DNA from 3 places in the Sphingomonas sp. AC411 genome. Region 1 is predicted to be linked to each of the others. Evidence: riboswitches for the same ligand, from Rfam matches in the RefSeq annotation. Region 1 holds a riboswitch; each other region holds the start of a gene.
The links. Region 1 has a riboswitch for cobalamin ahead of AC0IX7_RS17010 (TonB-dependent receptor). Riboswitches for the same ligand answer to the same signal wherever they lie in the genome.

Region 1 (8,000 bases):
TCCACACTGGCGATCGAGGCCAAGCACCTGCATGAGATCACCGTCTCGGCCGACCCAGAGATCGCCACGACCGCGGCGTTGATCGATCGCAAGGCAGCCGCGCTCTCCACGCTGGTCCGTCGATTGCGGCGCTTCGGGGGAAGAGCGGTCGACGAACCGACGCCGTTACCGCTGGCGGCGCTGATCGATACCGTCGCGGCGTTGGCACATCCCGAAGCGAAATCCCGGGGAGTGACGCTCGCAATCGAAACGGTCGACCCGGACCTCGTCGTACTCGCCCAGGAAGTGGAACTGGCGCAGGCGATCGTCAACCTCGTGCGCAATGCCATCCAGGCCCGCGGCGACGGCCAGGTGTCGCTTGACGTGACAAGCGAGGACGGCAAAGCCCGTATCGTCGTGACGAACCGATCTCGCCCCGATCGCAGTCCACAGCCTGGCATGGGTATCGGCGTCCTCGTGGCCCGCGCGATCGTCGAGGCGCATGGCGGCAGCCTTACCAGAGCAAGCGATGACACCGGCGAAACCCGTGCGACGATCCTCCTCCCGTTGCTGGGTGAAACCGAATGACCGATCCTACCCGCGGACTCGTCTATGTCGTCGATGACGATCGGGATCTCGGTGCTGCCGTCGCCCGGTTGCTCGGTCGCCACGGCCATGTCGCCGAGCCGTTCCTCGATCCTGTGCCGCTGCTTGCGGTATACGGGCAGGCACCCGCGCATTGCATCGTCACCGACGTGATGATGGGCGACATCGACGGGTTCGACTTTGCCGATCGGGTTCGCGCCGTCGACCCTACCGTCGCGATCGTCTTCATGACCGCATGGCCGACGACCGCCAACGCGGTCGATGCGGTGCGGCGCTATGGTGGCCTCGACTATCTCGAAAAACCGATCGACGAGGATCGGCTGCTGGCCGCAGTGTGCGAAGGCGTCGCCTGGTCGAAGACACAGCGATCGGCGCTTGCACGCACCGCGACGCTAACACCGCGCCAGCGCCAAGTGTTCGATCTGCTGGTCAAGGGACACAATAACCAGGCGATCGCCGCCGCACTCGCCATCAGTCCCAAGACGGTGGAGGACCACAGGGCCGCGATCGTCGCCAAGACCGGTACCAACGGCATCGCTCAATTGATCGCACTCGCCCGGTAACGCGCACGCAGCTCCGTATATTTCCCGGGTTGGGAGCACCGCAACTTCGAGATACCGATCGCCGATGATGACGTCGTGAGATCGGGTATACATTGCCAGCCTTGAAAGAACTGTCCGTATCCTGCCGGATGAACGTCAATGGCAAATGGTCGAACGGATGTATCCATGACGTATCGGATCGGGGACTTCTCGTCTCCAGCGCGATGCCCCCGGCTATTGGCACATATGTCGATATCCGGCGGGGGCTCTCGTGATCATCGGACGTGTCGTCTGGAGCGGTGGCAGTCGCTTCGGCGTACGGACCCAGGACCCGGTCAGCGTCGCCGCGCTTCTGAGCGAATCCCCGCCCGCGCGTGGTCCGGCAAACGTCGATCGGCGAAGCCAGATCCGCGAAGACTTCAGCAGGCACGTAATCCAGCGGGCCGATCGCAGCAAACGCCACTCATCGGCTTTGCAGTTCATATGCCTGACGATCATCGGCATGGGGGTGGCGTGCTTCGCGGCGATGCTCTGTTATCGGGCGCTCACCACCCCGATTGGCGCCGTAGCCGAGCTGCTCGGCGGGCCCGTGACGTGAGCGACATACGCTAAGTATCGGCGAAAGAAGGTCATATAAAGAATTCTTTATATGACGCTTGACCGTCTTCCGGGAAGCTGGGACACGGGGCGCGTCGAGGTTCTTCGGTCGCGCAATCGTCCCGAAGCTAAGACGGGAAGCCGGTGCGGATCTCCTTTTAGGAACCAGGTCCCAGGCCGGCGCTGCCCCCGCAACTGTAAGCGGCGAGCGACGGTCGACGAGTGTCACTGGCGGTAGGACCCGCCGGGAAGGCCAGACCGGCGTCATGACCCGCGAGCCAGGATACCTGCCTCCGACGCGATAACGTCCACCGGCGGGGATTCCGGGCTGGCTGCTTGCATGCACGCGGCCGGACAGTCCGAACGCGGCCTGTTTCGCGTCCATCCGTCTTCTTCGCCCTTCATCGGGGTATGAAGACCATGAACATCACGATCGGCGCACGACGGAAACGCCACTACGCCTGCATCGCCGCCGGTTTTGTCATCGGGCTGCCGGCGGCGGCCAATGCGCAAACCGCCGAACCCACATCCGAGGACATTCTGGTGACGGGCCGCCATGAAGCGGATCTGACGGTGCCCAACGGAACGGCCAGTCGGCTCAACCTGTCGCCGCTGGAGACGCCGGCGACGCTGTCGGTCATCGACGGCGCCACGATCCGCGCGCGGGGCGACATGGCGATCGCCGATGCGGAAAGCCGCGCGCCGGGCATCACCAGCGTCGGCAATCTCGGCAATGGCGGCACAGCGCTCGCGGCACGGGGGTTCAGCGGCCAGGGGTCGGTGCTCCAGCTGATCGACGGCGTGCGGCTGTTTCCTGCGGCCGGGACGCTTACTTTCCCGACCGATCCGTGGATGGTCGAGCGGATCGACATCCTCAACGGGCCTGCGTCAGTGTTATACGGTCAAGGCGCGCTCGGCGGTGCGGTCAACGTGCTGATGCGCAAGCCGAATACCCGGCGCACCGAAATCGATGGCGAGATCGGCTATGGCTCGCAAGACACCTTCCATGTCGCCGCAGGCGCCGGGGGACCGGCAGGCGAAGACCTGTCCTACCGCATCGACGGCAGCTATCGCCGGTCCGACGGGTATGTCGACCGAGGGCAATCGCGCAGTTACGCACTGTCCGCGACGCTGCGCTGGGCACCGACCGATACGCTCGCCGTCACGGTTCGCGACGATTACGGCAGCCAGCACCCGATGCGCTATTTCGGCACGCCGTTGATCGGCGGGCGGCTCGACGACGGCAACCGACGCCGCAACTACAACACGCGCGACGGCTATGTCCGCTTTCGCGACAACCGCACCAGCCTCCAGGTCGACTGGACACCATCGACGGCGCTGACCGTCAGCAACCAGGCGTATCGGCTGACGTCGAAACGCTCCTGGCTCAACCTCGAAAGCTATTGCTGGGTCGCGACCGATGGCGCCTGCCCGAATGGCAACGGTGGCGGCGCAGCGACACCCGGCAGCATCTACCGCACCGACATGACCGGCATCGTCCACGACCAGACGCAATGGGGCGATCAGGGTAGCGTGACGGTCCGCACGCCGATCGCGGATGGCCTGTCCAATGACATCGTCGTTGGATTCGACGTTAACCTGATCAAGCTGACCTATTCGCATAATTTCGGGGCCGCGTCGCAGGTGTCGGAGGTCGATCCGTACGATTTCGATCCGGGCGTCATCGTCGACACGCAGGGGATCGCGCCACGCTATCGGACGCGGACGACCGAATATGCGATGTTTGCCGAGGACCGGCTGAAGCTGGGCGAGCAGGTCTCGATCGTCGGCGGGATCCGCTACGAACGCGACCGGATCCAGCGCTGGACGATCGACGGCGCCACCGAAGCCTTCGCGCTCGACAAGCGCCTGCACAACACGACGTGGCGCGTCGGCAGCGTCTACCAGCCGATCCCCACCGTTTCGCTCTATGCCCAGTACGCGACCGGGGTCGATCCACTGGGCACGCTGACCACCTATTCGACCGGGCAAGCCCAGTTCAGCAACGCCGTCGGCAATCAGGTCGAGGTCGGCGCCAAGGCGGTGTTCCTCGACGGCCGCGGCACCGCGACCCTGGCGGCGTACCGCATCGTCAAGACGGGGCTGCTGGCGCAACTCACGCCGACCAGCCCGATCGAGCAGGTCGGGCAGCGATCCGCCAAGGGGATCGAGGCCGCGGTCTCGATCGATCTGCCAAGGGGTTTCGGGTTCGATGCGAACGGCAGCGTTCTGAACGCCCGGTTCGACGACTTCATGTCGGAGACCGCGAACTACGCCGGCAACACCCCGCCCGAGGTGCCCGAGACGATGGCGAACCTGTGGCTGCGCTGGACCGCCACGCCGGCCGTCCAGGCCCGCGCCGGGCTGCGCTATGTCGGCCGCCGATTCTCCGACAATGCCAACGACTTCCGGATCCCCGGATATGTGACGGTCGATACCACATTGTCCTATGCGATGACCCCGCGCGTCGCCGTGGATCTTCACGTCTACAACCTGTTCGACGCGGCCTATGCGATCAACAGCTACGGGGTACAGCAATGGGTCCTGGGCCGTCCTCGTTCAGTGGACGTCTCGCTCCGTGCCGGTTTCTAGCCGCCGCCCCGCATCGCTCGCCAAGCTAGGCCGGCGCTGGCTCTATCTCGTGCACCGCTGGATCGGGATTGCGAGTTGCCTGCTGTTCGCGATGTGGTTTTCGTCGGGGCTCGTGATGATCTACGTCCCCTACCCCTCGCTCACGCCAGCCGAGCAAATGGCCCGCGCGGAGCCGATCGACTGGCGGGCGGTGGACGTGCCGCCGCCGCTCGATGCCGGGCGATGGCCACGAGAGCTGCTGCTCGAAATGCGCGACGATGTGCCGGTCTGGCGGATCGAGACATGGGAGGGCGAGCGGCGCACGATCGCCGCGCACCGGGGGCCACGCTTGCCGAGGTCGATGCCGGCTATGCCGCGCGCATCGCTCGCCGCTTCGGGCAGGCGCCCGTAGCCGACACCGAGCGGTTGACGCGTGACCAGTGGACCGTGGCCGGCGGGTTCGACCGGCATCGCCCCTTGTGGAAGGTGACGCTCGCAGATTCGCATGGGAGCGAACTCTACGTTTCCTCTTCGACGGGCAGCGTGGTGCAGTCGACGACCCGGCGCGAGCGGCTGTGGAACTGGCTCGGTTCGGTGCCGCACTGGCTGTACCCGACCGTTCTGCGGCAGGATAACGCGGCATGGCGCCAGATCGTGATGTGGGTTTCGGGACCGTGCATCGCCGCCGCCGTCGCGGGGATGTGGATCGGAATCCTCCGGACGCGGCTCGGCCGGCACCGGTTCAGCGGTGGCCGCGCGTCGCCTTATCGCGGCTGGATGCTGTGGCACCATCTGGCCGGACTGGTCGGCGGCGGCTTCCTGATCGCTTGGATCGTCAGCGGTTGGCTCTCGGTCGATCCGGGCCATCTGTTTCGCAGCGTCCCGCCGGCCGAAGCCGCCGCCCGAACCTACGCCGCCGCAGATCAGGTCTCCGCAGTGCAGTTCGATCGGCTCGCCACTGCAGGCGCGGGGACCGTCCGTGCGCGTCTGACCGACTATGCGAACACGCCACTCGTCGTCCTCGACTATGCGGATGGCCGACGGACCACGCTGAGCGCAGCCTCGCTCACGCCCGCGCGTCCTACCACTCGCGCCATCGTCGCTGCCGCGCGCCGCCTTCAGGCGGGCGCCTCGCTGATCGCGCTCGATCGGCTGACGACGCCCGACGCCTATTGGTATCAGGTCGGCGACATGCCGCGCCTGCCGATCCTGCACCTGCGCTTCGACGACCCGGCCTCGACCTGGCTGTATGTCGACCCTGCGACCGGCGAGGTGCTCGCGACGGTCGACCGTCGGCGCCGCATCTATCGCTGGGCGTTCGACCTCCTCCACAAATGGGACCTGAACGTCCTGACGCAGCATCGCCCGATCTGGGATCTGCTGTTGTGGCTGGGATCGATCGCCGGACTGGTGACGTCGATCAGCGGCGTCTGGTTGGGATGGAAGAGGCTGCAACGGCGACGGCCGTAAGCAGCGGGCGTCCCGGCCTCAGATCTTGTAGTAGTCTCGGTACCATTGGGCGAAGCGGGTCAGGCCCTCTTCGAGCATCACTTCAGGCTTGTAGCCGGTCAGGGCCTTGAGCTTCGACACGTCCGCATAGGTCGCGGTGACGTCGCCTGGCTGCATCGGCTTCATGATCTTCACTGCCTCGCGTCCGATCGCGGTTTCCAGCGTCGAGATCATCTCCATCAGGCCGACCGGATGGCTGTCGCCGATGTTGAGCACGCGGTGCTCGCGCAGGGCCAGGGGATGATCGAGCGCGCCGACGATACCGGTCACGATATCGTCGATATAGGTGAAGTCGCGCGCCATCTTGCCCTCGCCGTAAACCTCGATCGGCTGCCCGGCCAAGATTTTGTCGGTGAAGGAGAAGTAGGCCATGTCCGGCCGCCCCCAGGGGCCATAGACGGTAAAGAACCGCAGGCCGGTCTGCGGGAAACCGTAGAGCGTCGCATAGGACTGGCTCATCAATTCGCAGGCGCGCTTGGTCGCCGCATACAGCGATACCGGCATGACCGACGGTTCGTCCTCGCTGAACCCCTGCCCGCCCATCGGCTTGTCGCCATAGACCGAGCTGGACGAGGCATAGACCAGATGCTCGAACTGCGGCTGGTGCCGGCACGCCTCCATCACCGCAAGATGCCCCGCGAGGTTCGACTTCTCGTAGGCGAACGGGTTTTCGATGCTGTACCGAACCCCGCCTGCGCCGCGAGATGCACCACCCGGGTCACGCCGTTGTCGGATACCAGACGCGCCACGCCCTCGACATCCGACACATCCATCCGGTGGAACGCGAAGTTCCGCTTCCCCTCGAAGGTCGCCAGCCGGGCCTCTTTCAACCGCGGGTCGTAGTAATCGTTGACGTTGTCGATACCGATCACCGTCTCGCCGCGATCGAGCAGACGGTGCGCCGTCGCATGGCCGATAAAGCCTGCGGTACCGGTAACGAGAACGGGCGCGGCCACGGTCAGCGGCCCACCGCGATGTAGGTGAAGCCGGCGTTCTCGACGATGTCGCGCGGGTAGATGTTGCGGAGATCGATCAGGATCGGCTCCGACAGCAGCGACTTCACGCGCTTCAGATCGAGCGCACGGAACGCGTCCCATTCGGTGACGATGACGAGCGCATCGGCGCCTTCCATCGTCGCATAGGTGTCGTCCTTGAAATCGACGTTCTGGAGCAGCTTGGCGGCCTGTTCCATGCCCTCGGGATCATAAGCCTGCACGCGAGCGCCGGCGTCCTGCAACAACTGGATTACCGCGATGGCGGGGCTGTCGCGCATGTCGTCGGTGTTCGGCTTGAACGTCAGGCCCAGCACCGCGACCGTCTTGCCGCGGACTTCGTCGCCCATCGCCGCAATGACCTTGCGGCCCATCGCGCGCTTGCGGTTCTCGTTGACCGCGACGACCGCCTCGACGATCCGCTGCGGCGCTTCGTAATCCTGGCTGGTCTTGAGCAGCGCCAGCGTGTCCTTGGGGAAGCACGAGCCGCCATAGCCCGGCCCCGCATTGAGGAACTTCGCGCCGATCCGGTTGTCGAGCCCGATGCCGCGCGCGACCTCCTGAACGTCGGCCCCGACCTTTTCGCAGAGATCGGCGATCTCGTTGATGAAGGTGATCTTGGTCGCGAGGAACGCGTTGCCGGCGTATTTGGTCAGTTCGGCGCCGCGCCGCGACATCTCGATCACCGGCGAGCGGTTCAGGCTCAGCGGGCGATAGATTTCGCGCATCACGGCCATCGCGCGCTCGTCATGGCCGCCGATGACGACGCGGTCGGGCCGCTTGAAGTCGTCGATCGCGGCGCCTTCGCGCAGGAATTCGGGGTTGGACACGACGGCGAATTCCGCATCCGGGTTGTTCTCCCGCAGGATCCGCTCGACTTCGTCGCCGGTGCCGACCGGGACGGTCGACTTGGTGATGACGACGGTAAAGCCGCTGACCGCGGTCGCGACTTCGGCAGCCGCCGCGAAGACGTAACCGAGATCGGCATGGCCATCGCCGCGCCGCGACGGCGTGCCGACCGCGATGAACACCGCCTCGGCACCCTTGACGCCTTCGGTCAGGTCGGTGGTGAACGCCAGGCGGCCGCCCTTGACGTTGGTTTCGACCAGCGCCTGGAGGCCCGGCTCGAAGATCGGGATCCGACCCGCATGCAGCGCGTCGATCTTGCTTGCGTCCTTGTCGACGCAAACGACGTCATGACCGA
Region 2 (8,000 bases), 2.1 Mb from region 1:
CCCATTGGGCCCCGGCCTGCGCCGGGGTGGTGTTGCTCAACGCGGCAACGACCGTCGATCCAACCTCACACCCGATCACCCTCGCTTGCTTCACCCGACCCCGACCGCTAGCCGACCCTCATCGGTAAAGGCGTGAGTAAGCGAACATGCGGCGTGTGATGATGGGGCTGATGGCCGTTGCGGCGCTCGCCACGGCGGGATCCGCGCAGCAGGCGAACCGAGCAGGACCGAAACCCGGCATCGTCCGTGTCCGCTTCGTGACGTCGGAGGGGCCGATACTGCTGGCACTCGACACCCGCCATGCGCCGAAGACGACCGCGAATTTTCTGGCCTATGTCGATGACGGGCGGTTCGACGGGACCGACTTCTACCGCGCGAGCCGTCAGAAATCGTCGCCGAAGCTTGGCTTCATCCAGGGGGATCCGCACCGACGCCCGCCGCATCCTGCCGCCGTTCCCGCTCGAGACGACCGCGATGACCGGAATCAAGCATCTCAACGCGACGATCTCGATGGCGCGCGGGATGACCCCGGCGTCGGCGGGCGGCAATTTCTTCATAACGGTCGGCCCGGCGCCGGCGATGGACGCGCGCGCGGGCTATCCGGGCTATGCGGCGTTCGGGCACGTCGTCGGGGGATGGACGTGGTGAAACGTATCCTTGCAAAGCCGACCGGCGGTGGAATGGACGCGTTCAAGGACCAGATGATCCTGAAGCGCGTCACGCTGGTCAGCGCGCGACGGCTGGACGGGGTGGCGAAGCCGACGGGGTTGCCGCGGGCCTGGCTGATCAAGACGAGGCCTGACCAGAAGAAGTGACTTGTTCGTCTTCGCGGACGGTTCTTTGGCGATCGCGATCAACCACGATAACCACCCGGCAAAGGCCGGGGCCCAGATGGAGAGGTTGCAGTAACGGAGTGCAGCCGTCGCCAACGACTTTCCCCACTTGAGCCCCGGCTTTCGCCGGGGCCGTAATCTGAAAGTTGATCCTGGCAATCAGGCCATCAAGCTCAACGCGACCGCTTCCGCGACCTTGATGCCGTCGACCGCTGCCGAGAGTATCCCGCCTGCATAGCCAGCGCCTTCGCCCGCCGGGAACAGGCCGGCGGTGTTGAGGCTGACGAAATCGTCGCCGCGTGTGATTCTCACTGGGGAGGAGGTGCGCGTCTCCACCCCGGTCAGAACGGCGTCAGGATGATCGTAACCGGGGATCTCGCGGCCGAACGCCGGTAGCGCCTCGCGCAATGCGGTGATGGCGAACTCGGGCAGGCATTCGGCGAGGTCGGTCATGTGCACGCCCGGCTTGTACGACGGGATCACCGAGCCGAGCGCCGTTGACGTGCGCCCAGCGAGCAGGTCGCCGATGCGTTGCGCGGGCGCCTTGTAGTTCGAGCCGCCGGCGACATAGGCGCGTAGATTCCCAGTGGCGTTGCAACTCGATCCCCGCCAGCGGATGGCCGGGATAATCGCGCTCGGGGTCGATGCCGATGACAATCCCCGAGTTCGCGTTGCGTTCGTTGCGCGAATACTGGCTCATGCCATTGGTAGCGACGCGGCCCTCTTCGGAGGTCGCGGCGACGACCGTGCCGCCCAGGCACATGCAGAAGCTGTAGACCGTCCGCCCGTTCTTGCAGTGGTGCGACAGGCTGTACGCGGCCGCGCCGAGATCGGGATGGCCCGCGCACGGGCCGAAGCGCGCTTCGTCGATCCACGATTGCGGGTGCTCGATGCGCACGCCGATCGAGAAGGGTTTCGCCTCGACGTGGACGCCCTTCGCGTGGAGCATCTCGAACGTGTCGCGAGCGCTGTGGCCGACCGCGAAGACGACGTGGTTGGCTTCGAGATAGTCGCCGTTGCTCAGGTGGACGCCGCGTAATTGCCGAGTGCCGGCCTCCTCGACGATGTCGAGACCGTCGACGCGGGTCGAGAAACGGTATTCGCCGCCGAGCGCCTCGATCGTCTCGCGCATGCTCTCGACCATCGTTACGAGGCGGAATGTGCCGATATGCGGGTGCGCTTCGGTGAGGATCTCGGGTGGCGCGCCGGCCTTGACGAACTCGGTCAGGACTTTCCGGCCGAGATGGCGCGGGTCCTTGATCTGGCTCCAGAGCTTGCCGTCGGAGAAGGTGCCGGCGCCGCCCTCGCCGAACTGGACGTTGGATTCGGGGTTGAGGACGCTCTTGCGCCAGAGGCCCCAGGTGTCCTTGGTCCGCTCGCGGACGACCTTGCCGCTGGTCGAGAATGATCGGGCGGAAGCCCATCTGCGCGAGGATCAGGCCGCCGAACAGGCCGCACGGTCCGGCGCCGACGACCACCGGGCGGGGGCCGGTGTAGCTCGGGCCGCCCTTGGTGACGAAGCGGTACCCTGTATCCGGCGTACGCTGGACGTGGCGATCTTTCCGGAAGCGGGTGAGGACGGTGTCTTCGTTCTTCAGCGTGACGTCGACCGAATAGACGAGCTGGATGTCCATCTTGTCGCGGGCATCGTGCGCCCGCCTCGCGATGGTGTAGCGGATCAGGTCGCGCGGCGTGACGCGCAGCCGGTCGCGGATCGCGGCGGGGAGCGCTTCGTCGGCGTGGTTGAGCGGGAGCTTGAGATCGGTGATGCGGAGCATGCCCGCTCCTCTAGCGCCGCGCGGCGCGATCCGCCATCGGCAGTACTGGGCGCGAGCGCGAGAGGACATGATCATGCGGACCGACGACGAGCAGAATGCGAAGAGCGCGAAGCGCAAGGAGGTCCACGATAAGATCGTCGCGAGCAAGACGATCGAGAAGGGGCTGATCATCGTCCACACCGGCAAGGGCAAGGGCAAGTCGACCGCCGCGTTCGGCATGGCGGTGCGGATGATCGGGCACGGGCGGAAAGTCGGCGTGGTGCAGTTCGTCAAGGGTGCGATGGCGACCGGCGAGAAGGCGATCTTCGATGCGTTCCCGGACCTGTGCGAATTCAAGCCGATGGGCGAGGGGTTCACCTGGGATACGCAGGATCGTGCGCGCGATATCGCGGTGGCGCGCGAGGCGTGGGACGAGGTCAAGCGGATGATCGCGGATCCGACTTATGCGATGGTCGTGGCGGACGAGCTGAACATCGTGTTGCGGTATGAGTATCTGCCGGTCGACGAGGTGCTGGCGGTGCTGTCGGCCAAGCCCGAGATGACGCATGTCGTGGTGACGGGGCGGAACGCGCCGGATGCACTGATCGAGCGGGCGGATCTGGTAACCGAGATGACGCAGGTGAAGCATCCGTTCCGGTCCGGGATTAAGGCGCAGGCCGGCGTGGAGTTCTGACGCTTCGGCACGGCACCCATTCCGTCACCCCGAACCTGTTCCGGGGGCCACCGTCCCGCGCAATCCAACCTGTCGAGCCTGGGAAACGGTGGATGCCGGAACGAGCCCGGCATGACGGAGGGTTTGGTGAGATGGCGTGTATTGCACGCGACGCACCGCCCGCGTATCGCTCGATCTGCGACAGGTTTTCCCGATGCGGCAACGCGTAGGGAAATGAAAATGGGAACGGAAACACCCGGCTGCCCCTGCAACTGTACGCGGCGAGCCATCGTGCCTCATGCCGATTGGGATACTCCCGAGAAGGCGGCGCGGACGGCGTTGACCCGCGAGCCAGGAGACCTGCCCGTCGCGGTCGTCTTTCGTCCGGCCAGGGTGCGCCGAACGGACGGGTAACACCCCGAGCGACGACATCGCTTCGCGTCGCGCGGAGGCTGGAGGCGTGCGCCTTTTGCCCCTCGCGCGATGCGGGATCGACTGTCCGAAGGGGTAACTATGCCAAGTTCACATCATGTTACTACCGTCCGGGAACGGACATGCTGAAGCCGGTCGAAGACGGCGTCGCGGTGGTCGCGTGCAACACATGCCGCCATTCCGTCGACGCGCGAGATGACGAGCAGGGCCAGCGCGGCGGCGCGCGGCTCGCGCAGGCGCTGAAGACGGTGCAGGCAAGCGATCCGGCCTATGCCGACGTCGCGGTGCAGGAGATGCCGTGCCTGTTCGCGTGCCAGGATTTCTGCACGATCCACCTGCGCGCACCCGCCAAGGTCGGCTATGTGCTCGGCCGGTTCGAACCGACCGAGGATTCCGCGCGCGCGATCCTCGATTACGCGCGGCTCTACGGCGAGAGCGCGTTCGGGCAGGTGCCGTTCAAGCAATGGCCGCAAGGCGTGAAAGGCCATTTCATCACCCGCACGCCGCCCGCCGGGTTTGTCGTCGAATGACCGCATTCGCGACGCCCGCCGCGTTTCTGGCGGCCTTGCGCGGCTTGCCGCAGGCGGACGCGACGGCGCGATCCGCGGCGATCGCCCGGCAGGGGGAACTGACCAAGCCGCCGGGCTCGCTCGGACGGCTGGAGGATATCGCGGTCTTCATGGCCGGATGGCAAGGCAACCCGCTGCCGCGGCTCGATCGCAGTAGCGCGGTTGTGTTCGCGGGCAACCACGGCATCGTGGCGCGGGGTGTCAGCGCGTTCCCCGGGTCGGTGACCGCGCAGATGGTCGCCAATTTCGAGCATGGCGGCGCGGCTATCAACGCTCTGTCGCGGGCGGCGGGCCTTGAGCTGAAGATCGTATCGCTCGATCTCGACCGGCCGACCGCAGACTTCACCGAAGCCCCGGCGATGTCGGAGGAGGAGTGCCTCGGCGCGATCAACGCTGGCGCGGCAGCGGTCGCGGATGCGCCGGACTTGGTGGTGCTCGGCGAGATGGGGATCGGCAATTCGACGACCGCCGCGGCGCTGTGTCTGGCGAGCTTCGGCGGGTCGGCGAGCGACTGGGTAGGGCCGGGTACCGGCGTCGATGGCGAGGGCATCGCACGGAAGATCGCCGTCGTCGAAGCTGGGGTCGCGCTGCACCGGGACGCGCTGACCACACCGTTCGAGATCTTGCGGCGGCTCGGCGGACGCGAACTGGCAGCGATTGCAGGTGCGGTGGTTGCCGCGCGACTGGCGGGCCTGCCGGTGATGCTCGATGGGTTTATCTGCTGTGCGGCCATGGCGCCGTTGGCGGCGGCGTGCCCCGACATTCTCGCGCATTGCCTTGCCGGGCACGTGTCGGCCGAGCCGGGGCATCGTCTTCTGCTTGAGCGAATGGGCATCGAACCATTGCTGTCGCTCGGGATGCGGCTGGGCGAGGGCAGCGGCGCTGCGACCGCGACATTGCTGGTTCGAGCCGCGCTGGCCGTGCATGCCGAGATGGCGACGTTCGCCGAGGCGGGCGTTTCGGCGGCGTGAGCGCGTACATGCTGCACCTGATGCGGCACGGGGCGCCCGAAGTGGCGGGGCGAATGCTCGGACGGACCGACGACCCGGCGACCGAGGCGGGGATCGCCGCCTGCGTCGCACGCGCGGAGGGCATCGCGGCGGAACGGATCGCAGCGTCCGATCTGGTTCGCGCGCGTGTCTGTGCGGCGGCGATCGGTGAGCCGCGCGGCGTTTCGGTCGAGGTCGATCCACGCTGGCGGGAACTCGACTTCGGCACCTGGGACGGTTTGAGCCCAGCCGAGATATACCCCGCCGAGTTGGCCGCATTCTACGACGATCCCGATGCGTCACCACCGCCGGATGGCGAACGCTGGTCCGCGTTGCAGGACCGGGTCGCGAAGGCGTTGACCGCGATGCCGCCGGTTTCGACATTGGTGGTGACGCATGGCGGCGCGATCCGGGCGGCGCTCGCGGAATTGTGCGGGTTCGATCGACGGCAGATCTGGGCGTTCGACCTGCCCTATGCCGCGCTGGCCTCGCTGCGCATCTGGCCGGGCCCGACGCGGACCGTGCAGATCGTCGGGCTGGCTACGTGAAAGGGCTGATCATCGCGTTCGGCTTTCTGACCCGCCTGCCGATGCCGCGGGTCGAAATGGGGCCAGCGGATTTCGCCGCGGCGATCCGGTTCTACCCTATCGTCGGTCTCGTGATCGGCCTGATCGTCGCTGCGGCCGGATGGCTGGGTGCGCTGGTCGATCCGTGGATGGGGGCCTGTGCTGCCCTGCTGACCTGGATCGCGGTGACGGGGGCGCTGCATCTCGACGGGCTTGCCGACCTCGCCGACGGGCTGGGCGCAGCGCATGGCGATCGGACGCGCCTGCTTGCTGTCATGGCCGATCCGCATATCGGGAGCTTCGGCGTCGTCGCGATCGCCGGTCAGATGCTCGCCAAGCTCGTGCTGCTGCATGCCGTAGGGGTGGATTGGGGCTGGTCCTTGTGCCGTTCGCGGCGAGGATGGGGCCGCTGGCATGGGCGAGACTGTTGCCGCCACTGCGGCCCAGCGGGCTCGGCGCTGCGGTTGTCGGCGCGGTACGCGCGCGCGATCTGCTGGGATGGGGCCTGCTGCTCGCGCTCACCGCAGTTGGGGAGCCGGCGCTCATCGCCTTCCCGCTGCTCGTGCTCGGCGTCGCGGCATGGTTCCGGCAGACGCTCGGCGGCGTGACCGGCGACGCGCATGGCGCGGGAATCGAAATCGTCGAGATCGGGCTGCTAGTCGCGTTGGCGATGGCCGGCGCGCTCGCTTAGCGCAAGTAGCGCATCGAGATCGACATGCCGCTCGAGCGTTGCGGCGATCGCATCGAGCGCGGCATCGATCGACGCGCTATGATCGGGTCCGCTGGACGCGACGCCGAGCCGCGCAAGCCACGCCGCGCGTTGCTCCGCGAGCGCGAGCAGGCCGTGGACGTAGCTGCCCGACACCAGCCCGTCTGCACTCGTCGCGCCTTCGGGGCTGCCATCGGCGCGGTGGCCGGCCGGGCGTGCGGTCGCGGGGCCGGTGGTAGCACCCATGTGCATCTCATAGCCCTCGAACGCCGCGCCCTGCGTCCGGCCGCGCACCCTTTCCAGCGTCTTGCGGCCGGTGAGGACCGTGTCGATGTCGAGCAACCCGAGCCCGTCGACGCGCCCCGCCGGCCCTCGATCCCGTCAGGGTCGGCGATGCTGCGACCGAGCATCTGATAGCCGCCGCAGAGCCCGAGCACCGGTTTGCCACGGCGGTGATGCGCGCGGATATCGATGTCCCAGCCTTGCGCGCGAACGAAGGCGAGGTCGGGGATCGTCGCCTTCGATCCCGCGAGCACGATCATGTCGACCTCCGGGATCGGTGTGCCCGGCGGCACCATCACCAACGCGACACCGGGCTCGAGCCGAAGCGGATCGAGGTCGTCGAAATTGGCGATCCGCGGCGTGATCGGGCAGGCGATCGTGACGCGGCGTTGGGCACTGGCGGCGGGGCGTTCGAGGATCACTGCGTCCTCGCTCGGCAACCGTACCGCGTCGGCCAGCCACGGCACGACGCCGTAGCCGCGCCATCCGCTCCGCGCTTCGATCGCGCGATAGCCGTCGTCGAACAGCGCCGGGTCGCCGCGGAACTTGTTGATCAGGAAGCCGTGGATCATCGCCGCATCTGCCGGATCGATCACCGCGCGCGTGCCGACGATCGCCGCGATCACGCCGCCGCGGTCGATGTCGCCGACCAGCACCACGGGGACGTCGGCAGCCCGCGCGAACCCCATGTTGGCGATGTCGCCGGCGCGCAGGTTGATCTCCGCCGGGCTGCCCGCGCCTTCGACGACGACGAGATCGCAGCCTGCCGACAGCCTCTCAAAGCTGTCGAGCACGTCGACCAGTAATCCCTCGCGTCCCTCGCGCCAGCGCGCTGCGGCGAAGCGTGCCGCGCACCTGCCCGCGGACGATCAGTTGCGAGGTGCGGTCGCCCTGAGGCTTGAGCAGCACCGGGTTCATGTCGACGCTGGGTTCGACCCGGCAGGCGATCGCCTGCGTCGCCTGCGCGCGGCCGATCTCGCCGCCATCGGCGGTGACGGCGGCGTTGTTCGACATATTCTGTGGCTTGAACGGGCGAACCGACAGCCCGCGATTGGCGAACGCGCGGCATAGCCCCGCGACCAGCACCGACTTGCCGACGTCCGAGCCGGTCCCCTGAAGCATCAGAGCGCCCATGCGATCCCTCCGACGATGACGAACAGCAGCGCGCACGCCCGGCGACAGATGCCGAG
Region 3 (8,000 bases), 2.1 Mb from region 1:
CGACGACCTGATCGCCTCGGTCGATGCAGCGATCGCGGACGGCACCGCCGACCCCGACAATCTGTTCGTGACCGGCGGCTCGGGCGGCGGGCTGCTGACCGCGTGGATCGTCGGCAAGACCGACCGGTTCAAGGCAGCCGCGACGCAGAAGCCGGTGATCAACTGGATCAGCGAGGCGCTGACGATGGACAACACGCTGTTCACCTCGCGCTACTGGTTCACCAAGCTGCCGTGGGAGGATCCGATGAGCTACTGGAACCGCTCGCCGCTGAGCCTCGTCGGCAACGTCAAGACGCCCACCCTGGTGGTGGTAGGCGGCGACGATTACCGGACGCCGGTCAGCGAGTCCGAGCAATATTACGCAGCGCTCCAGATCTCGCGGCGTGCCGACCGCGCTGGTGAAGGTGCCGGGCGCGAGCCACGGTGGCCTCGCCGCACGCCCGTCGCAATCCGCGGCCAAGGCCTCGGCGATCATCGCCTGGTTCGATCGATACCGGAAGCCGGCGGTAGCGACGGCGCAGGGAGCAGCACAATGATGACACGGCACATGATGCTGGCTGGCGTGGCGCTGGTCTCGACGGCGGCGGTCGCACAGGTCCAGCCGCCGCGCGTGGCGAAGAAGCCGTTCCAGGTGACGTCGCCCAACGGCGCGCGCGAGGACGATTATTACTGGCTGCGCGACGACACGCGGAAGAACCCGGAGATGCTCGCCTATCTCGCCGCGGAGAACGCCTATGCGGATGCGCAGCTCGCGTCGTTGAAGCCGCTCCAGGCCAAGCTCTACGAAGAGACCGTCTCGCATATCAAGCAGGACGACAGCTCGGTTCCCTACGCGAAGAACGGCTATTATTACGGCTCGCGGTTCCAGACCGGCGCGGACTATCCGATCCTCGAACGCCGCAAGGGTAGCCGCACCGCGCCCGCCGAAACGCTGTTCGACGAGCCGGCGATGGCGAAGGGCCACAGCTTCTTCGCGCTCAGCGACTGGGCGGTAAGCCCCGACAACGCCCGCGTCGCCTGGGCCGAGGACACCGTCGGGCGGCGCCAATATGTGCTCAAGGTGAAGGACCTCACGACCGGCGCGTCGATTGCCGACACCGTGTCGAACATCGAGCCCAACGTCGTCTGGGCCGACGACAACAAGACGTTGCTCTACGTCGAGAAGGACCCGGTCACGCTGCGTGGCTACCGCGTGAAGGCGCATGTCCTCGGCACGCCCGCCGTCAGCGATCGGCTGCTGTACGAGGAGAAGGACGACACCTATTCGATGGGCGTCTCCCGCACCGCCGATGACAAGTTCGTCTGCATCGGCGTGAGCAGCACGGTCAGCGACGAGCAACGCTGCGCCCCCGCCGCTGCACCGACCAACTTCACGATCGTCGCACCGCGCGCACGCGAGTTCCGCTATAGCGCGGATCACATCGGCAACCGCTGGATCATCCGCACCAACCGGAACGCGAAGAACTACAAGCTCGTCACCGTCGCCGACGCCGATCTGGCCAAGGGCACGGCCGCATGGCGCGACCTGACGCCCGCCAGCGACACCGTCTTCATCGAGGGGTTCAAACCGTTCGACGGGTTCGTCGCGATCGACCAGCGCGAGGGCGGCAACCGCATGATCCGCGTGCTGAACGATGCCGGCAAGTCGACCGCGGTGACTGCCGACGAACCCGCCTATCGCATGTCGCTCGACGTCAACGAGGAAACGTCGACGCCGTGGGTCCGCTACACCTACGGATCGCTCGTGACGCCTACCACCACGTATGAGGTCAACGCGAAAACCGGCGAGCGCCGCGTCCTCAAGGTCGCCCCGGTGCCGGGATACGACCCCGCAAAATACGTCACCGAACGCGTCTGGGCGCCCGCGCGAGACGGCACGCGGATCCCTGTCTCGCTGGTCTACGCCAAGGGCACCAAGCGCGACGGCACCGCGCCGCTCTTCCAATACGCCTATGGCAGCTACGGCATCTCGAGCGACCCGGCCGTCGATCCGGGCCGGATCGGCCTGCTCGATCGCGGCGTGGTCTACGCGATCGCGCATATCCGTGGCGGGCAGGAGATGGGCCGCGGCTGGTATGACGATGGGCACCTGCTCAACAAGAAGAACAGCTTCACCGACTTCATCGACGTCACCCGCTATCTCGTCGCGCAGAAATACGCCGCGAAGGATCGCGTCGCGGCGATGGGCGGCAGCGCAGGCGGGCTGCTGATGGGCGGCGTCGCGAACATGGCGCCGCAGGATTACAAGCTGATCATCGCGCAGGTGCCGTTCGTCGATGTCGTCACGACGATGCTCGACGCGTCGATCCCGCTGACCACGTTCGAGTACGACGAGTGGGGCAACCCCGCGCAGAAGGCGTCGTACGACTATATGCTGAGCTATTCGCCGTACGACAACGTCAAGGCGAAGGCGTATCCGGCGCTGTATGTCGGCACCGGACTATGGGACAGCCAGGTGCAATATTACGAGCCGACCAAATGGGTCGCCAAGCTCCGCGAACTGAAGACCGACACCACTTCGCTGCTGTTCCGGGTGAACATGGAGGCGGGGCATGGCGGCAAGTCCGGCCGGTTCGAGCGTTATCGCCAGAATTCGGAGTGGCAGGCGTTCATGCTGCAACAGCTCGGCGTCGCGAAATAGCACGCCCGTTGGCACGCCCGTTGGCACGCGACTGAAAGCAGGGTACCGATCGCGCGGGATGCGGCTTCCAGCCGTTTCCCGTGATCGCGTCGGTGCCCGGAAGGGCTTGATTGGGAATGCGGTGCGGACGGTTCGCCGTCCTATGCCGCGGCTGTCCCTGCAACTGTAAGCGGCGAGCGAGACGCACGAGCCCTCTCCGCGAGGGCAGCCACTGGGCCGCAAAGCCTGGGAAGGCGTGCATCGAGCAACGACCCGCGAGCCAGGAGACCTGCCGGCGTCTGGTCGCTCTTGTCCCGGTCCAGGGGTGGCCGAGGCACGGTGAACGCCGCCTGCGTGACACTGGCTGAGCGACGACCATGTGGCGGGGGCCGCATCGGCGTCGTGCGTCGGCCGCTCATGGCGTCCGGTCGTCGTATGTCCCGGCCGTTCGCGGCAGGCCCCGGTCCTCGTCGGACGCTGCGGGGTTTGTGCATGACGACTTCAACATTCGAAAGACCGGCGCGGGTTTCGACTCGCAAGCGCATCGGCTGGCTGTTCGCAGGCCTGATCGCGGCCAATATCGCCGCCTGGGGCTGGGCATTCTCGCTGTTCCACGCGCAACCCTCATGCTCGGCACGGCGTTGCTAGCCTGGGGATTGGGCCTGCGCCACGCAGTGGACGCGGACCACATCGCCGCGATCGACAACGTGACCCGCAAGCTGATGCAGGACGGCCAGCGCCCGATCGCCGTCGGCTTCTGGTTCGCGATCGGCCACTCCGGGATCGTGCTGATCGCCGCCGTCGCGATCGCGCTCACCGCCAGCGCGCTGTCGCAGTTCGAGGCGTTCAAGCAGGTCGGCGGCGTGGTCGCGACGATGATCTCTGCGCTGTTCCTTTTCACGATCGCCGCGATGAACCTCATCATCCTGCGCTCGGTCTGGCGCACCTTCGGCCACGTCCGCGGCGGCGGCACCTATGTCGAGGAGGATCTCGACCTGCTGCTCGGCAGTCGCGGCCTGCTCGCGCGGCTGTTCCGCCCGATGTTCCGGCTGGTGACCCGAAGCTGGCACATGGCCCCACTCGGCTTCCTGTTCGGCCTCGGCTTCGATACTGCCACCGAAGTCGCGATCCTCGGCCTTTCCGCGAGCCAGGCCGCCGACGGTCTCTCGATCGGCACGGTGCTCGTCCTCCCGGTGCTGTTCGCGACCGGCATGGCACTAATCGATACCGCGGACGGCGTCGTCATGCTCGGCGCGTACGAATGGGCGTTCGTGAAGCCGATCCGCAAACTCTATTACAACATCACCATCACGCTGATCTCCGCCATCGTCGCGATCGCGATCGGCGGCATCGAGACGCTCGCGCTGCTCGGGGCAAAGCTCGGCCTGACCGGTGGCATCTGGGATCTGGCAGCCGCACTCGGCGAGAACTTCAACGGCCTCGGCTTCGCGATCATCGGCCTGTTCGTGCTGTGCTGGGTCCTGAGCTTCGCCATCTACCGCTGGAAACGCTTCGACGAAATCGAAGTCGTGCACGGGTAGCTCGCTCCGTCCTCTCGATCCTCCCCCGCCAGGGGAGGTGGCTGGCACTCGCCAGACGGAGGGGGAGGACGGCGACCCCGTAGGTTCCGTGTCCTCCCCTCCGTCACCTGCGGTGCCACCTCCCCTGGCGGGGGAGGATGTCGGAAAAGCGATATGCGAATTGGCACGCCCCCGGAATTCCTCTAACCCCATCCGCGAGGCTCGGTTTCACCGAACCTCACAGATCGCGCCGGTGCCCGGAAGGGCTTGAATGGGAATGCGGTGCGGGAGGATGTCCTCCCAATGCCGCGGCTGTCCCTGCAACTGTAAGCGGTGAGCGAGACGCACATGCCCTTCGTTTCGGAGGGCAGCCACTGGGGAAACCTGGGAAGGCGTACGTCGAGCCTCGACCCGCGAGCCAGGAGACCTGCCAGCGCAATGGTCGCTCTTGCTACGATCCAGGGGATGGTCGCGGCACGGTACCTCCGTCTGAGCGACGAACGCGTGCGGCCGTCCGGTCGTGCGCGCGTATGCTTGCAGGAGAATACCAATGCCCGATCTTTCCCCCAATCTGGCCAAGGTCCCCGTCACTATCGTCACCGGCTTTCTCGGTGCCGGCAAGACGACGCTCATCAGCCACCTGATCCGCAACGCGAACGGCCGTCGCCTCGCGGTCGTGGTCAACGAATTCGGCACGCTCGGCATCGACGGCGACATTCTCAAGGGCTGCGCGATCCCCGATTGCCCGGCCGAAAACGTCGTCGAGCTGGCCAATGGCTGCATCTGCTGCACCGTCGCGGACGACTTCATCCCGACCGTCGAAACGCTGCTCGCACTCGACCCGCGCCCCGATCACATCCTGATCGAGACGTCCGGCCTCGCACTGCCCAAGCCGCTGCTGAAGGCATTCGACTGGCCCGCGATCCGCTCGCGCATCACCGTCGACGGCGTCATCGCGCTAGCAGATGCCGAAGCGGTCGCCGCCGGTCGCTTCGCCCCCGACGTGGCCGCGCTCGATGCCCAGCGCGCCGCAGACCCCAGCGTCGACCACGAGACGCCATTATCGGAAGTGTTCGAGGATCAGCTCGCCTGCGCCGATCTCGTACTCCTGACCAAGGTCGACCTCGCCGGCCCCGAAGGCGTCGCCAAGGCGCGCGCGGTGATCGCCGCCGAGTCCGCACGGCCGCTCCCGGTCATCGACCTGACCGACGGTGTCATCGACTCCCGCGTAATCCTCGGCCTCAACGCCGCGGCCGAGGACGATATCGCCAGCCGCCCCTCGCATCACGACGGCGAGGACGATCACGAGCATGACGATTTCGACAGCGTCGTCGTCGAGCTGGGCGAGATCGCCGACCCCGCCGACCTGACCGCGAAGATCGAGGCACTCGCCCGCAGTGCCGACATCCTCCGCGTGAAGGGCTACGCGGCGGTCACCGGCAAGCCGATGCGCCTGCTCGTCCAGGCGGTCGGCGCCCGCGTCCGCACGCAGTACGACCGCCCATGGCGCGCAGGCGAACCACGCCGTACGCAACTGGTGGTGATCGCCGAGCACGACCGCATCGACGAGGCCCGCATCAAGGCCGCGCTGGACGCCTGAGCCCCGATGCACGTCGTCTTCCGCGAGACCCACGGGCTGGAGGAAAGCGCGGTCCCGCAGGACCTCTCCCAATCCCCCGCGGATATCGTCGTTCTCTCCTTCTCCGACGGTGACCTCGGCGCATTCGCCGCGGGCTGGAGACGTGCGGACGCCGTCGGAAGCCGATTGCCGTCGCTACGCCTCGCGAACCTGAGCGCACTACAGCACCCGCTCTCGGTCGACACCTATGTCGAGCAGACGCTGGCCGGCGCCAAGGGCATCCTGATCCGGCTGATCGGCGGCCGCTCCTACTGGAGCTACGGCCTGCAACAGGTCGAAAACCTCGCGCGGGGGAACAACATCGCGCTCGCCGTCCTTGCCGCAGACGGCCGCGTCGACACGCGCCTCGACGCCGCCTCGACGATCCCGCTGTCGACGCTCCGCCGCCTGGCTCATCTCTGCGACACCGGCGGCGCGGTTGCGGCGCAGGCGGCACTCGCGCAGTTCGCGCTAGCCGCCGGTTGCTATGCCGGCCCGGTCACCGGAGTCCGTGCGATCGCCGATGTAGGCGGCTGGCAACCGCACGACGGCGCGACGTGCCCGGCCGCGTTCGCGATCAACGCGCACCGCCCTCGCGTGCTGATCGTGTTCTACCGCTCCTACCTGACCGCCGCAGACCTCCACCCGATCGAAGCGCTCCACGCCGAACTGACGGCGCGAGGCTTCGACGTCATCGGCCTCTTCGCGCCCTCGCTCAAGGCACCGGATGCGGCCGGCTGGATGGGCCACTGGGTCCGAGCTTTGAAGCCCGCCGCGATCGTCAACGCCACCGCCTTCTCCGCACGCGGCGCGAGTGAGACGACCCCACTCGACGCCGCCGATGTCCCCGTCTTCCAGGTCGCGCTGGCCACCTCCGACCGCGCCGCCTGGGCCGGCGCCACCCGCGGCCTGTCGCCTGCCGACCTCGCCATGCACGTGGTCCTTCCCGAAGTGGACGGCCGCCTCTTCGCCGGCGTCGCCAGCTTCAAGGAAGCCGCGGCGAGGGACGGCGACCTCGAATACACCCGCCGCGAACACCGCGCCGACCCCGCGCGCATCACCGCGATCGCTGCGCGGATCGAAGCCTGGACGAACCTCGCCAGCAAACCCATCGCCGACCACCGCATCGCGATCGTCCTCTCGACCTACCCCGGCAAGACGTACCAGATGGCGCACGCCGTCGGCCTCGACGCACTCGCCTCCACGCAGGCGATCCTCGCCGACCTCACCGAAGCCGGCTACGCGATCACGCCCGACGCAACCGATCTGGCTACCTCGCGCATTCACTGGCCGCTCGCCGAGTACCGCAAAGCCCTCGCGCACCTCCCCGAAGCTCTGCAAAAGGACCTTCAGGAAACCTGGGGCGATCCAACCGAAGACTTCGCTTTCACCGCGATCGACCAGGGCGGGGCACTCGTCGCCCTCCAGCCCGAACGCGGCCGAACCGAGCAACGTGCGGAGGAGTATCATGACCTCTCGCGCTGCCCCTGCCACGCCTATGTCGCCTTCTACCTCTGGCTCCGCACGCGCGGCACCGACGCGCTGGTCCATGTCGGCGCGCACGGCACGCTCGAATGGCTGCCTGGCAAGTCGGTCGCGCTGTCCGAGGCCTGCTGGCCCGAAGCGCTCACCGGCGCGATGCCCGTCATTTACCCGTTCATCGTCAACGACCCCGGCGAAGCAGCCCAAGCCAAGCGCCGCATCGGCGCGGTCACGCTCGGCCACGTCCCGCCACCGCTGGAGCGCACGCGCACCGGCGCCGGCCTCGGCCGCCTCGAAGCGCTGCTCGACGAATTTTCCAACGCGGACGGCCTCGATCCAGCCCGCCGCGACCGCCTGCAACGCGACATCCGCGACGAGGCCACCGCCACCGGCCTCGCCGCCACTCTAGGCCTCGACGACGCGCAGTCCCAAGCCGACGCGATCACCCGCATCGACACCTTCGTCTGCGACGTGAAGGAAAGCCAATATGGCGACGGCCTCCATATCTACGGCCGCGGCGACCAAGGCGAAGCCGAACGCGCCGGGCTCCTGTCCGCGCTCCAGGGCAAACGCATCGCGTCCGGCCCCTCCGGCTCCCCTTGGCGAGGCCGCGCAGACGTCCTCCCCACCGGCCGCAATCTCTACACCACCGATCCCCGAGCAGTCCCGTCGCGCGCCGCGCATACCCAAGGCGTCAAACTCGCCGATGAACTCGTCCGCCGTCACCTACAGGACCACGGCGACTACCCCCGCAACCTCG

Region 2: linked by a shared signal. The riboswitch ahead of AC0IX7_RS06115 (DUF1636 domain-containing protein) and the one ahead of AC0IX7_RS17010 (TonB-dependent receptor) in region 1 are both predicted to bind cobalamin.
Region 3: linked by a shared signal. The riboswitch ahead of AC0IX7_RS06350 (HoxN/HupN/NixA family nickel/cobalt transporter) and the one ahead of AC0IX7_RS17010 (TonB-dependent receptor) in region 1 are both predicted to bind cobalamin.

Annotation. Positions count from the first base shown of each region.
Region 1 is NZ_CEEDAQ010000001.1:3,307,373-3,315,372, reverse strand. Features, by position in the region: gene AC0IX7_RS17025 (sensor histidine kinase) at 1-567, shown strand, start outside; gene AC0IX7_RS17020 (response regulator transcription factor) at 564-1,148, shown strand; gene AC0IX7_RS17015 (hypothetical protein) at 1,399-1,725, shown strand; cobalamin riboswitch at 1,807-2,033, shown strand; gene AC0IX7_RS17010 (TonB-dependent receptor) at 2,145-4,316, shown strand; gene AC0IX7_RS17005 (hypothetical protein) at 4,303-4,707, shown strand; gene AC0IX7_RS17000 (PepSY domain-containing protein) at 4,599-5,765, shown strand; partial or broken gene AC0IX7_RS16995 (NAD-dependent epimerase/dehydratase family protein) at 5,784-6,760, opposite strand; gene AC0IX7_RS16990 (UDP-glucose dehydrogenase family protein) at 6,763-8,000, opposite strand, start outside.
Region 2 is NZ_CEEDAQ010000001.1:1,180,050-1,188,049, reverse strand. Features, by position in the region: partial or broken gene AC0IX7_RS06130 (peptidylprolyl isomerase) at 147-815, shown strand; partial or broken gene AC0IX7_RS06125 (NAD(P)/FAD-dependent oxidoreductase) at 993-2,611, opposite strand; gene cobO (cob(I)yrinic acid a,c-diamide adenosyltransferase) at 2,679-3,284, shown strand; cobalamin riboswitch at 3,450-3,645, shown strand; gene AC0IX7_RS06115 (DUF1636 domain-containing protein) at 3,818-4,225, shown strand; gene cobT (nicotinate-nucleotide--dimethylbenzimidazole phosphoribosyltransferase) at 4,222-5,235, shown strand; gene AC0IX7_RS06105 (histidine phosphatase family protein) at 5,232-5,801, shown strand; partial or broken gene AC0IX7_RS06100 (adenosylcobinamide-GDP ribazoletransferase) at 5,843-6,420, shown strand; partial or broken gene AC0IX7_RS06095 (cobyric acid synthase) at 6,475-7,944, opposite strand; partial or broken gene cbiB (adenosylcobinamide-phosphate synthase CbiB) at 7,932-8,000, opposite strand, start outside.
Region 3 is NZ_CEEDAQ010000001.1:1,231,962-1,239,961, reverse strand. Features, by position in the region: partial or broken gene AC0IX7_RS06360 (prolyl oligopeptidase family serine peptidase) at 1-536, shown strand, start outside; gene AC0IX7_RS06355 (S9 family peptidase) at 533-2,641, shown strand; cobalamin riboswitch at 2,715-2,931, shown strand; partial or broken gene AC0IX7_RS06350 (HoxN/HupN/NixA family nickel/cobalt transporter) at 3,113-4,161, shown strand; cobalamin riboswitch at 4,375-4,589, shown strand; gene cobW (cobalamin biosynthesis protein CobW) at 4,691-5,740, shown strand; partial or broken gene cobN (cobaltochelatase subunit CobN) at 5,747-8,000, shown strand, end outside.